2 regions of the Lysobacter sp. TAF61 genome follow, and region 2 is predicted to be linked to the other one. Evidence: riboswitches for the same ligand, from Rfam matches in the RefSeq annotation. Region 2 holds a riboswitch; the other holds the start of a gene.
What was found. A riboswitch is a leader RNA that binds a small molecule or an ion and turns the genes downstream of it on or off. The one in region 2 is predicted to bind cobalamin.

Region 1 (7,205 bases), on a different contig from region 2:
TCGACGCGAAAGCCCAGGTCGAGTGCCGATGTCGGCCGCCATTGCAGCTCCAGCGCCGAGATCGCCTCGCGCACCTGGCTGGCGTCGACCAGCAGCACGTTCTGCGGCAATGCGGCCGCGGTGGTACCGGTCACGCGCGCTTCAACGCCGCGCAGCCGGCCCTCGCCGTCGATCGCGCCGACCAGCTCCCAACCTCCGGCCGGACCATTGGCCGGCGTGGCCGGCAACGTGAACCACGGCAACGCGATCCGCGCCGGTGCCTGCGCCAGTGGCTGCTCCGGCGCGAACAACGCCGACGGCACGGCAGCGCCTTCGTGGTTGCGCACTTCGAAGTCGCGCAGGTCCGCGCTATGCAACTGCCGATACACCGACGCATCCAGGGTCACGCGATAGGCGCCGCCATCGTCGCGGCTCAGCTTGAGCGGCCATTGCTGCGCGAAGTCTTCGCTGGCACCGGCGGGCGCGGCAAGGAACAGGCTGGCCGAAACCATGCAGGCAGACAGCAGGCGGACAATGCGGGCGAGTTTCATGGGCTGACGTCGAACTCCGTGCGCAGCGCACGCGGCGGTGCGGGCGCGAAATAACCGACCAGCGTGCACAGCAGGCCGTAGGCGATGAACGAGGCGATCCCGAGCATCGTGCCCAGGTGCGAACGGTCGACCAGGATCAGCTTGACCAGCACCACCGCCATCAGCACCGCGCCGGCCCGCCACAGGTCGCGCTGGCCGCGGCGGGAACCCAATATCCAGCCGAACACGCCGAGCACGCTCCACACGATGGTCAGGCTGGTCTGTACCAGGCTGGTCGAGAACATCGAGCCGTCCCAGGCCACGCCGCCGAGATGGTGAACCGTGCGCAGCGTAATCACCGTGATCAGCGCGAAGCCGGCCGCGGCCAGCAGCGGGATGCGACGTTCACGCAACTCGTCGGAGACCAGCGGCGAAGTGAGCCATGCGGCGACCAGCCCGACCACGGCCAGTTGCGCCAGGTCCAGCGGGTTGAGCAGCGGCACCCACGGCAACGGCGCGCTGTTGCCGGCGATGGTCAGCGCGATTGCAGCGGCGAACGCCAGAGCGAGCACGAACGTCCACTGCAACGGCCTGCGCCACTGTTCGAAGTGACTCGCCAGGGGCATTGCGATCCACTGCGGACGCCACTGCACCAGCGCGGCAATGCACCAGCCGGGCAAGCCGAGCGCGGCGATCTGCCAACCCTCGCCCCAGCCGGCGTCGCTGGCCAGCTGGTGCAGGCACAGGCCCGCGGCGAGCGCCCACGCCCACAACCACAGCGCATGGGCCATGCCGGGTTCGCCATTGCCGTCGGCATGGTCGCGAAGGCAACGCAGACTGCGCCAGCCGGTCAGTGCGAACAGCAGCCACGCCACCCCGCCGAGGCCGGCAAAGGGATGGCCATGCGCGGCGTCCTGCGCGAGCGCCAGCAGCACCGCCGCGGCCATGCTCGCCACCACCGTCCATGCCAGCGCGCGTGCCGGGTTGCGCCGATGGACTTCGGCCACGATCCAGCCCGTCACCGCCACGAACATCAGGATCGCGTCGGGCCATTCCTGCGTCGTGACGAAGCGGTCGATCTCGTGCAGCCCGTTGCCGAACCACCAGCCCAGGCCCCACAGGTAATAGACCAGCGCCGGCCGGTCGGCGGCGACGCGGCGATAGCTCCACGCGCTGGCGAAACCGGCGATCGCGATCAGCAATGCGCCCATGCAGGCCGCGTTGAGCACCGGCGTCGCGGCGGCCGGGTTGTCGGCAATGCCGATGGTGAAGGCGCCGGCGGCGAGCAGCTGCAACAGCAGCCCTGTCACTTGCGGCAAACGGCGTTGCTGGTGCGATCCCAGCCACACCAGCGCCGCACCCTCGAGCGCGAACACGCAGGCGGTGGCCTGCGCCGACAGTGCCAACGGCACGGCCAGCGTGGCAAACCCGACGGCAAGCAACGCGTGCGACGTCGCCAGCGTGACGAAGCGTTCGCGCCGGCGCAGCCACCACGACAGCGCCGCATACACCACCGCCAGCGCCAGCGCGCACAGGGCCAGCTGCATGCGCTCGCCTTCGAGCAGCGCGGCCTGCAACGCGAAGGCCACGAGCGGCGTGCCAAACACCAGGCAGCCATCGATGCGGTCGCGCTTGCCATCAGGCCGTTGCTGCGCGTAGAGGATCGGCACGAGCAGGTAGCAGAAGAAGAACAGCAACAGGAACGGTTCGGTGCTCGCGAAGTGCTCGGGCTTGTAGCTCATCGCGCCCCAGACCGTGCCGACACCGAAGGTGAAGACGAAACCCAGCAGGTTCAGCGCGCGCCACGGACGCATCCAGGCAATCGCGAAGATGGCCAGGTTGAGCATGGCGTAGTAGCCGAACAGCGCGACGTGGTTGCCGCTGCCGGTCGACAGCCAGATCGGCGCGAGAAAGCCGGCCAGGATGCCGAGCACCGCAAGCGCGATCGCGTTCTGGCGAACCGCCAGCACACCGGCGCCGGCCACCAGCACCACGCTCAGGCCGAACGCAGCGCCGGCCGGTAGCAACTGGTAGAAGCGGAAGGCCGCGAAGATCACCAGCAACAGCACGCCGATCGCGCCGCCCTGCAGGCTCAGCGCGAAGCTGCGCCTGGCCTCGCGTTGGCGCCAACCGAATACGAGCGCCGCGAGCGCCGAGGCGGCAACGCCGGCCAGGCGCAGTTCGACCGGCATGCGCATCCAGCCCTGGTCGGAGGCGTACTTCAGCAACGAGGCGATACCGGCGAAGAACACCAGCACGCCGACCTTGACCGGCATGTTGCCTTCGGTGAACCACCTGCGAACTGCACGCGTGGCCAGGTCGACCATGTCCGGTCGCGCCGGTTCGCGCGGCGCGCGCGTGTACTGCGGCGTGGCTCGTTCGCGCGCGGCGGCCGGCAGCGGCGGCCGCGCCGGCACCTGCGACGCTGGCGCAGCTGCAGGCGCGGCGGGACGTTCGAGCGGAGGCGGTGCGGCCGCGGCAGCCGATGGCGCCTGGGCGCGCATCCATTCCTGCAGCGTCGGCCCCTCTGCCTGTTCGCCGGCGACCGGCGGCGAGCGCAATTGCGCGACCTGCACCTCGAGGACGGCGACGCGCGCCTTGAGCGTCCCGATCATCGTCAGCGCGACGATCAGCAGGACCGGCACCGACAACACCAGCAGCACGAGAATTCCTATTCCACCAGCCATCCATGGGCCCCCTGTTGTGGATTTGGGCTCACATTACCGCAAGCGCAGGTGTGCGGTTCAGCTTTTGCGTTCGGATCGTGGCGCACAACATTATGTGTTGACCAACCAGCTCGACCACACTATGTTGTGTCCGTCGGTGCCGGCCTAGCGGTCGGCTTAAAAGGGAAGTCCGGTGCGGCCACGCTCGAACAGCGAGCGGCCAACTCCGGCGCTGCCCCGCAGCGGTAGTGGAAACGAACGCCGTCATGGCACTGGGCCCAAGGCCCGGGAAGCGACGGTCAGTAGGTGAGGTCACCAGCGGCAAACGCCCGGTCCTCGCGTCCAGAGCCCGAAGACCTGCCGACAGCCGCGCGTTGCACACCGCGCGGTGACCGGCCAGCGAGTCTTCGGAGGGAAGACGGTCGGTGTCGCACGGTGGCGCCGTTGCTGTCGAAGAACGCATGCGCCACTCCAGGCCGGTCTCGGCCTGCGCGACGCCGCAACCGCAATCTCCGAGTCCCGCGACCCGCGCCACGCCGCCCTTCGAGGGAAGGACGACGAGCCGTGCGCCCACGCACCGGAGCCAACAGCATGACCACCACCACCGACGCGCCCGCCGCCAGCAAGGCTGCCGCCCAGCCGAAGGCCACGCTCGTCACGACCGCGGCCGCCACGACCGCCTCCGCCACGACCGCGCAGGGCGAGTCCGCTGGCTTCGCCCTGACCCCGCCGGCCGCGAACCTCACCATGACGGTGACCAAGCGCAACGGCCGCCGCGACCCGGTCGACCTCAACAAGATCGTGCGCGCGGTGACGCGCAACTGCGATGGCCTGTTCGCGGTCGATCCGATGCGCGTGGCCACGCGCACCATTTCCGGCCTGTACGACGGCGCGACCACGCGCGAACTGGACGAGCTGTCGATCCGCACCGCCGCGCTGCTGACCGCCGAGGAGCCCGAGTACGGCCGCCTCGCCGCGCGCCTGCTCGCCGGCGTGATCGAGAAGGAAGTCGCCGGCATCGAGATCCATGCGTTCTCGCAGTCGGTGCAGCGCGGCCATGAGCTGGGCCTGATCAACGAGCGCCTGCTGACCTTCGTCCAGGCCAACGCGCGCAAGCTCAACGACGCCATCGACCCGGCGCTGAACCAGCGCTTCGACTACTTCGGCCTGCGCACGCTGTACGACCGCTACCTGCTGCGCCACCCGACGGCGCGGACCGTCATCGAGACTCCGCAGCAGTTCTTCCTGCGCATTGCCTGCGCGCTCAGCGAGGATGTCAGCGACGCGCTGGCGTTGTACCGGCGCATGGCGCAGCTGGACTACATCCCGAGTTCGCCGACGCTGTTCAACTCGGGCACGACGCACGAGCAGCTGTCGAGCTGCTTCCTGCTCGACTCACCGGAAGACTCGCTGGAGAGCATCTACAAGCGCTACATGGACGTGGCCAAACTGAGCAAGTTCAGTGGCGGCATCGGCCTGAGCTACACCCGCATCCGCTCGCGCGGTTCGCTGATCCGTTCCACCAATGGCCTGAGCAACGGCATCGTGCCGTGGCTGAAGACGCTCGACGCCTCGGTCGCGGCGGTGAACCAGGGCGGCAAGCGCAAGGGCGCGGCCTGCGTATACCTGGAGCCGTGGCACGCCGACGTCGAGGAGTTCCTCGAGCTGCGCGACAACACCGGCGACGAAGCACGACGCACGCACAACCTCAACCTGGCCAACTGGATCCCGGACGAGTTCATGCGCCGCGTGGAGGCCGATGGCGACTGGTCGCTGTTCGATCCGGCCAAGGTGCCGCAGCTGACCGACCTGTGGGGCGAGGCGTTCGATCGCGCCTACCACGCCGCCGAAGTCGCCGGCCTGGCGACGCGCCAGGTCAAGGCGCGCGAGCTCTACAGCCGCATGGTGCGGACACTGGCGCAGACCGGCAACGGCTGGATGAACTTCAAGGACAAGTCCAACCGCGCCTGCAACCAGACCCTGCGCGATGGCAACGTGGTGCACCTGTCGAACCTGTGCACCGAGATCCTGGAAGTCACCTCGCAGGACGAGACCGCGGTCTGCAACCTGGGCTCGATCAACCTCTCGCACCATGTCGAGCTCTTCGCCGAAGGACCGGTGCACGGCGAAGACGGCCGCTTCGATTTCGACAAGCTGGCCGAGACGGTGCGGCTCGCTGTACGCCAGCTCGATCGCGTCATCGACCTGAACTTCTACCCGATCGAAACCGCGCGCCGCGCCAACCTGAAGTGGCGTCCGGTGGGCCTTGGCGTGATGGGCCTGCAGGACGTGTTCTTCAAGCTGCGCATGCCGTTCGATTCGGACCAGGCGCGGGCGCTGTCGAAGCAGATCGCCGAGGCGGTCTACTTCCACGCACTGTCGGCCTCCAACGAACTGGCGATGGAACGTGGCCGCCACCCGTCGTTCGCCGACACCCGCGCTTCGCAGGGCGAGCTGCAGTTCGAGGCCTGGGGCGTGGCGCCGTCCGACGCCCACGGCTGGGACGGCCTGCGCGCACGCATCGCCGAGCACGGCCTGCGCAACTCGCTGCTGATCGCGATCGCGCCGACCGCCACCATCGCCTCGATCGCCGGTTGCTACGAGTGCATCGAGCCGCAGATATCGAACCTGTTCAAGCGCGAGACGCTGTCGGGCGACTTCCTCGTGGTCAACCGCTACCTGGCCGAGGAGCTGAAGACGCTCGGCCTGTGGACGCCGGAGCTGCGCGACCGCATCAAGATGGCCGAAGGTTCGATCCAGGGCATCAAGGAGATTCCCGAATCGCTGCGCGCGGTCTATCGCACCGCCTGGGAACTGCCGATGCGCTCGCTGATCGACATGGCGGCCGATCGCGGCGCCTTCATCGACCAGAGCCAGTCGCTGAACCTGTTCATCGAGAGCCCGAACATCGGCCAGCTGTCGTCGATGTACATGTACGCATGGAAGAAGGGGCTCAAGACCACCTATTACCTGCGTTCGCGGCCGGCGACCAAGATCGCCAAGGCCACTGTCAGCGGCGTCGCCGAAGTGGCCAAGCCCGAGTACACGGCAGTCGAAGCGGTGGCGTGCTCGCTCGAGAACCCCGAGAGCTGCGAAGCCTGCCAGTAGCCCCTTGTAGCCCCTCGCCCGCTCGCGGGAGAGGGGTTCAACCCAACCTTCCCTTCAGCCGGCGTGCGACGCGCGAACTGCCTCCCTCCCCCGCGGAACGCAGCGTCGCCCGCCCCTGAAGGGCAAGGTCCACCGAGGCAACACCATGTCCGACACGCGCCTGCTCGACCCCGGCTTCGACCTCACCCTGCGGCCGATGCGCTACCCGCAGTTCTACGAGATGTACCGCGACGCGATCCGCAACACCTGGACCGTCGAGGAGGTCGACTTCTCGCTCGACGTCAACGACCTCAAGCACAAGCTGGGGCCGGCCGAACGCCACCTGATCGAGCGGCTGGTGGCGTTCTTCGCCACCGGCGACAGCATCGTCGCCAACAACCTGGTGCTGAACCTCTACCAGCACATCAACGCGCCCGAGGCGCGCATGTACCTGTCGCGGCAGTTGTACGAGGAAGCGCTGCACGTGCAGTTCTACCTGACCCTGCTCGACACCTACCTGCCCGACCCGGTCGCACGCGCGAAAGCCTTCGACGCGGTGCAGAACATCCCCTCGATCCGCGCCAAGGCCGAGTTCTGCTTCAAGTGGATCGATTCGATCCAGGACATCCGCCGCATCGAGACGACGCAGCAGCGCCGCCAGTTCCTGCTCAACCTGATCTGCTTCGCCTGCTGCATCGAGGGCCTGTTCTTCTTTGCCGCCTTCGCCTACGTCTACTACCTGCGCTCGCGCGGCCTGCTGCATGGCCTGGCCGCGGGCACCAACTGGGTGTTCCGTGACGAAAGCTGCCACATGGCGTTCGCCTTCGAGGTGATCCGCACCGCACGCAGCGAGCAGCCGGAACTCTTCGACGACGAACTGCAGCGCCAGGTCGTGCAGATGCTGGAAGAGGCGGTGGAGTGCGAGATGCAGTTCGCCCAGGAC
Region 2 (7,205 bases):
CTTGCGCGCGACCTTGCCGTCGCCGCCGACGACGAGCACGTAGGCGCTCTTGGCGTCGCGCAGCAGGCCGACCTGCGGCACGAGGTAGGCATTGGCCTGCTCGCCGAGCGTCGCCTTCAGCGTCACATAGGTACCGGGCAGCAGGTTCTTGTCCGGGTTGGGGATGCGCGCGCGCATCGCGATCGCGCCGGTGGCCGGATCGACCACGTCGCCGGAGAAGTCCATCGTGCCGGTGCGCTGGTAGGTGCTGCCGTCGGGCAGGACGATCTGGACCTCGCCCTGGCCGGTGCCGGCGCCGGTGCGGGCGCGACGGATCTGCTCGAGCTCGGTGACGCTGACCGAGAAGTTCACGTACAGCGGATCGATCTGGTCGACGGTGGTCAGCAGCGTCGCCGTGTCCTGGCCGACCAGTGCGCCTTCGGTGACCTGCTGCTTGCCGGCGCGGCCGCTGATCGGCGCGCGCACGGTGGCGTAGCCCAGGTTGATGCGGGCATCGGCGAGCGCGGCCTTGGCCTGCTTCACTGCAGCTGCGGAGCTGCGCTCGGCGGCCAGGGCGTTGTCGAGGTCGGATTGCGAGACGAACTTCTGCGGCGCAAGGCGACGGGCGCGGTCAGCGGCTGACTTGGCGTTGGCGTAGCTCGCCTCCGCCGCCGCGAGCGCGGCCTGGGACTGGCCGGTCGATGCCTGCAGCTGGTCGGGATCGATCTGGAACAGCACCTGCCCCGCCTTCACGTCGGTGCCTTCGGCATACAGGCGCTGCTTGAGCACGCCCGGCACGCGGGCGCGCACGTCGGCGCTGCGGAACGGCGCGAGGCGACCGACAAGATCCTTCTGCAGCGGCACGTTGCCGGGCTGCAGCTTGACTACGCCGACTTCCGGAGGAGGCATGCCGCCCCCCTGTGCCTGATCCTTGCCGCCACCACAGGCGGAGAGTGCGAGGGCCAACGCGGCGGCCAGTGCCACCGAGCGCGGGTTCTTGACCATGGGGGAGGACTCCGGTTCCGTCATGTACGAGCGATGATGCTCAGATTGGTTTAATTCCTATACCGCCCAGTCTAGCATTCTGAGTTTTCTGCCAATCCCCCAGAAGTCACACAGAGGGGAATCACGCCGGATCAGGCACAAGCCGGCTCAGCAGATTCCAGGCTGGATGCCAGGCTGGATGCCAGACAGGTCCAGCAAATGGGCCAGTTCGGCGGGATCGGGCCCGGGCCGATCGCAGAATGGCAGGCGACCCCAACAAGGTATCGGCAGGCGCTGCCGCAGCAGCGTGAAGTTGTCGTCCGCGCGCGCCATGTGCGGATCGATGTCGTTGCCGATCCATCCGGCCAGCTGCAAACCATCGGCAGCGATCGCACGCGCAGTCAGGCGCGCGTGATTGATGCAACCCAGGCGCAGGCCGACGACCATCACCACCGGCAGTTTCAGCGCGCGCACCAGGTCGGCCTGGTCGACCGTGGCCGACAACGGCGCAGCCCAGCCACCCACACCTTCCACGACGACGGCATCGGCCATCGCCGCCAGCCGCGCGTGCGCATCGAGGATCGGTTCCAGTCGCACCGTCACGCCGGCATCGGCGGCGGCCAGTTCCGGCGCCAGCGGCTGCAACAGTGCATAGGGGTTTACGTCGTCGTAGTCCGGCCGCGGCGCACTGGCCGCCTGCAGCAGCAACGCATCCTCGTTGCGCAGGCCATCGCAGGTGACCTCGCAGCCGCTCGCCAGCGGCTTCATCCCGACCGCGCGCAGGCCGCGCCCGCGCAATGCGTGCAGCAAGGTCGCGCTGGCCAGGGACTTGCCGATGCCGGTATCGGTGCCGGTAATGAACCAGCCCGCGCATTCATGGGACGTGGCGTCGCTCATGGCCGGCACCCGGGCCTGACATGCACGCTGGTAGACTGCGGGAAAGAGGCGCTTATGTTCACCAGCGAAAGTCTAAGCGGGCCCAAGCCCGAACAGTACGCACAGTTGCTCGAGCAGGCGCGCGCCCTCGTGCATGGCGAGCGCGACCGTGTCGCCAATGCCGCGAACCTTTCGGCGCTGGTCTACAACTCGCTGCCGGGCCTGAACTGGGTCGGTTTCTACCTCTATGACGGCACCGAACTGGTGGTCGGCCCCTTCCAGGGCTTGCCCGCCTGCATCCGGATTCCGCTCGACAAGGGGGTGTGCGGGGCTGCCGCGACCACCCGCCAGACCCAGCGGATCGCCGACGTCCACGCCTTCCCTGGCCACATTGCGTGCGATTCTGCGTCTAACTCCGAACTGGTCGTGCCACTTGTGGGGGGGGATGGCCAGCTGATCGGCGTGTTCGATCTGGACAGCCCGCACTTCGACCGCTTCGACGCCGACGACCAGCGCGGCCTGGAGGCGATTGCCCAGGCCTTCGTGGAGTCGCTGGCATGAATACCGCAAAAAACGCCGCAAACAGCACCGACAAGATGCGCAACATCGGGCCCAAGTCCGCGGCCTGGCTGCGCCAGGTGGGATTGCGCACGCGCGAGGACCTGGCCGGAGTGGGCACGGTGGAGGCGTTCATGCGGGTCAAGCGCGCCGGCTTCAAACCGACCTTGAACCTGCTGTACGCCATCGAGGGCGCGCTGCAGGACTGCCATTGGCAGGAAGTCTCCGACGAACGCCGCGCCGAGCTGATTGCCGCCACCGAAGCCGCAATCGCCCTGCTGCCGCCACCGCGCTACCGCCCACCGGCGGGACCGGTGACCACGACCCAGATCGCCGAAGAGACGATGGAGATGCCGTCGCTGCTGGACGAGCCCGCCGAGCGGGATTGACGCGAGCAACGCCCCTGGATCCCCGCCTTCGCGGGGATGACATCAGATCGAAGACCGGGCAACGCGCCGAAGCAATCCCCGGCCCGGCGGACGCCGCCCATGCGAAGCCCCCGCATCACGAGAGGCCATTTGGGCAGCGGGGAACATATCGCGTAGACTGCGCCCGCTTCGAGGTGACCCGGCGGCGTCTGCCGGCGGGTTGAAACGGGAAGCCGGTGACGTCCCCGCAGGGATCATTCCGGCACTGCCCCCGCAACGGTAAGCGAGTACAAGCGCTGCATCCGCCACTGTGCATGACACGGGAAGGCGCGGCGCCGGAGAGCACATGCCTCCACTCGCGAGTCCGGAGACCGGCCTGGAAGCAGGGTCACGCGCCTGTACATGACAGTACGGACGGGCCCACCCCTGGTTGCGATGCGGAGGGCATCGCGGCGGCGACGTTGGCGCCGTGCGCCCACACCGCAGCCCCGTGCACTCTCCTCGCGACTTCCCCAGTTGCCCGTCACGGCACGAGCCGTGCGTTGGAGAAATATCGATGCAATTGCGTACCCCGATGTCGATGGCCGTGCACCTCGCTGTCGCGTGCCTGTTCGCCGCGCCCGCGCTCGCCCAGGCGCAGGACACCGCCGGCGCCACCGACCTGGACCAGGTCATCGTCACCGCCAACCGCACCGCGGTCAGCGTCAACGACGCACTGGCGCCGGTGGAAGTCATCGACGCCGAACAGATCCGCGCCAGCCAGGCGCGCTCGCTGCCCGACCTGCTGCGCGGTCGCGCCGGCATCTCGATGTCGAACCAGGGCGGCGACGGCAAGCTGACCACGCTGTTCCTGCGCGGCGCCGAATCCGACCACGTGCTGGTGCTTGTCGACGGTATCCGAGTCGGCTCGGCCACCTCCGGCCTGACCGCGTTCCAGGACCTGCCGATCGAGATGATCGACCGCGTCGAGATCGTCCGTGGCCCGCGCTCGAGCCTGTACGGCGCCGACGCCATCGGCGGCGTGATCCAGGTGTTCACCCGCCGCGACAAGCATGCATTCGCCCCGCGCGTGCGCTTCGACGGCGGCAGCAACGACACCCTCGGCTATGGCGTCGGCTTCGGCGGAGGCAATGACCGTGGCTGGTTCGGCGCCGACTACCAGCACACGCGCACCAGCGGCATCAACGCCTGCAACGGCTTCTTCGACCCGGCCACGTTCGACGGCGCCGGTTGCTTCATCGCCCTCGACTCCCAGCCCGACCGCGACGGCTACGAGAAGGACGCCCTGTCGCTGCGCGGTGGAATCAACCTCGGCGAGCAGTGGACGCTGGAAGGCCATGCCCTGCGCAACGAAGGCGACAACGAGTTCGACGGCGACTTCACCGACCGCGCCGAAACCGTGCAGCAGGTCATCGGCGGCAAGGTGCGCTGGCACCCGTCCGACCGCGTCGATGTGCACCTGACCGCCGGCCGCAACGTCGACTCGTCCGACAACTTCCTCGGCGACACCTACCTCGATTTCTTCAGCACCCACCGTGACAGCGCCACGCTGCAGGGCGACTTCGGCCTCGCCGCCAACCAGCTCGTCAGCGTCGGCCTGGACTGGCTCAACGACAGCGTCGAGAGCACCACGCGCTACGACGAGGACGAGCGCGACAACAAGGCAGCCTTCGTGCAGTACCAGGGCAAGTTCGGCGCGCAGTCGCTGGAGGCCAGCGTGCGCCACGACGACAACGAGCAGTTCGGTGGCCACACCACCGGCGGCGCGGCATGGGGCCTGGTGTTCGCCGACAGCTGGCGCGTCACCGCTGGCTACGGCAGTGCGTTCAAGGCGCCGACGTTCAACGAGTTGTACTACCCGTTCTTCGGCAACCCCAACCTGCGCCCGGAAGATTCGGAGACCTGGGAGCTTGGCGTGGCCTATCTGGGTAACGGTTTCAACGTGCACCTCGATACGTTCAGCACCGACGTCGACGACCTGATCGCGTTCGATGCGGCCATCAATCTGCCCAACAATGTCGAGAAGGCGCGCATGCAGGGTGCGGAGCTGTCGGCCGACACGGCGCTCGCGGACTGGACGATCAATGGTGCGATCAGTTTCCTCGACACCGAGAATCGTCGTGGGTTCTATGAGGGCAACGATCTGGCCCGCCGCGCCAAGAACAGTGCTCGCCTGGATGTCGATCGCGCTTTTGGTGATTTCCGTGTTGGCCTGACTGCGGTGGGCGAAGGTTCGCGCTACGACGATGTCGCCAATACGCGTCGTCTCGGCGGCTACGGCACGCTCGATCTGCGCGCCGAGTACGCGCTTACCCGCGATCTGACGCTGCAGGCACGGGTGGCCAACGTGTTCGACCGTGATTACGAGACGGTGGCGTTCTACAACCAGCCGGGTCGGGAGTGGTTCCTGACGCTGCGCTATGCGCCGATGGACTGAGGCGGCGCTGTGGTGATGTGATTGAAGGGCCCGGCGATGTCGGGCCTTTCTTTTTGGCGGTCGAAAGAGAACAGTTGCGTCAGCGGATGACGTTGGCGCTTGATCGCGGCGCGGATCAGGTCTCGACCGACCATCGAGTAGGTGATGCCGTTTCCACCGTAGGCCATCGCGAACAGGACGCGTGGGCCCCATTGCGGGTGCGGGCCCATGAAGGGCAGGCCGTCCTTGGTCTCGGCGAAGGTGCCGGCCCAGGAGAAGGCAGGAATCAATGGCTGCAGATGTGGAAGCAGGGCGGCGAGTTTCTCCATCAGCTTGCGTGACTTCTTGCCCAGCCGGCTGTCCCGCCGGGCCGGGATGTCGACGGCGTCGTCCTCGCCGCCCACGATCACGCGGTAGTCGGGCGTGGTGCGCAGGTAGAGATACGGTCTGGCGGTTTCCCACATGACGGTGCGTCGGAGCGGCTCCAGCACCGATGGATCGAAGGGGTCCGAGATGAATGCATAGCTGCTGCGGTTGCTGGCGTAACGTCGCTTGAGCCAGTTCTGGGAAGCGTAGCCGGCGGCGATGACGACGTGCCCGGCGCGAACGCGCTGGCCGCCTGCGGTGATCAGCTCGACCTTGCGGGCGGAAGGGATGACCGCTTCCACGCAGGTGCGATCGAACACCTGCGCGCCCTCGCCCTGCAGCGCGCGGAACAATCGAAGCGTCAGCCGGTACGGGTCGATGCTGGCTGCCGGCGTGCTGACTATCGCCGCCGGCGCGCGGAAGCCATGACGCTCCTGCAGTTCGTCCGGTCCGAGCCATTCGACGTCGAACCCGTGCCCGGCACGAAGTTCGAACTCGTCGCGAAGCGCTCGCGCGTGCCAGGCACGGCTGGCGTAGTACACGCTCTTCACGCGCTGGAAGCCGACATCGCGGATCCGGCGCGACAATGCTTCCAGGCCGCAGATGGTTTCGGCGCAGGCCCGGTACGACTTGAGCGCTTCGTCCATTCCGTACTGGCGGGCCAGGTCGCCCAGGGTCACATCGCTCTCGTACTGCAGCAGCGCGGTGCTTGCCGCGGTGCTGCCCCAGCCGATGTCGCGCTGCTCGAGGACGACCACCTCGTGTCCGTCCTCGACCAGGGCATCGGCGATCAGGGCGGCGGTGATGCCGCCGCCGATGATCGCCACGTCACAACGGATGTCGGCCTGCAGGCGCGGAAATGCATGCATCAGGCCGCTGTTGACGGCCCAGTACGGGTATCCGCTCTTGAGGTCCAATCAGTGCTTCTTCGGCATCGATTCGCGCGCCTTCTCGGCACGCGCCGCGCCAATGGCGGTCTCGACCTGCTTGACCTCTTCCGGCGGCGGCAGCACCGCGGGGATGCCGAGCGACTGCAGCCACAACTCCCGGCTCCAGCCCTTGGTGTGGTACAGATGGTGGTCTTCGTCTTTCTCCACGGCCTCGTATGCCTGCTTGAGCACGCTCGCCAGGTTGCCGGTGGTGTGTTCGGCGATCTGTCCGATCAGCTCCCAGTTGTGGTGATCCTTGGTTTCGGCCAGCACCACGCATTCGGTCGCCACCAGTTCGGCCGCGGTGGGGGTGCCGTTCTTGCGCGCCATGGCCATCGCCTCGACCAGCGACTTGCCGATGTGGCCGACAACCTCGCGACCGGGCGTCTTTGTATCTGGATCCAGGCCCAGGGCTTCGAAGACGCTGAGCAGGACCTTGCGATGGGTCTTGGTCTCGGACAGGTATCCCTGCCATTCCTCGCGCAGGTCTTCGTTGACCGCGCAGGCGATGGCGGTTTCGTAGATCTGGATGCCGCCCAGCTCGGTCTCCAGCGCCTGAAACAGCAGTTCGTTGACCTGGTCCTGTTCGATCGTTGCTTTCCTGGCCATTGCCGGGACTCCACTGACTGATTTGAAGGAGACCCACGTGTAGACACCGCGGCGTTAACCGGACGTGGAAAATTCGGTGGGCGCCTTCGACATCCGCCCATCCGTCGAAGTGAACGGCGT

Region 1: linked by a shared signal. The riboswitch ahead of AB4Y64_RS14055 (ribonucleoside-diphosphate reductase subunit alpha) and the one ahead of btuB (TonB-dependent vitamin B12 receptor) in region 2 are both predicted to bind cobalamin.

The regions. Positions count from the first base shown of each region.
Region 1 is NZ_JBFRDH010000006.1:71,091-78,295, reverse strand. Features, by position in the region: gene AB4Y64_RS14065 (DUF3999 domain-containing protein) at 1-530, opposite strand, end outside; gene AB4Y64_RS14060 (DUF2339 domain-containing protein) at 527-3,196, opposite strand; cobalamin riboswitch at 3,314-3,554, shown strand; gene AB4Y64_RS14055 (ribonucleoside-diphosphate reductase subunit alpha) at 3,923-6,283, shown strand; gene AB4Y64_RS14050 (ribonucleotide-diphosphate reductase subunit beta) at 6,429-7,205, shown strand, end outside.
Region 2 is NZ_JBFRDH010000004.1:290,821-298,025, reverse strand. Features, by position in the region: gene AB4Y64_RS11460 (efflux RND transporter periplasmic adaptor subunit) at 1-984, opposite strand, end outside; gene bioD (dethiobiotin synthase) at 1,132-1,860, opposite strand; gene AB4Y64_RS11450 (GAF domain-containing protein) at 1,915-2,400, shown strand; gene AB4Y64_RS11445 (TfoX/Sxy family protein) at 2,397-2,786, shown strand; cobalamin riboswitch at 2,941-3,159, shown strand; gene btuB (TonB-dependent vitamin B12 receptor) at 3,322-5,202, shown strand; gene AB4Y64_RS11435 (NAD(P)/FAD-dependent oxidoreductase) at 5,184-6,464, opposite strand; gene AB4Y64_RS11430 (ferritin-like domain-containing protein) at 6,465-7,085, opposite strand.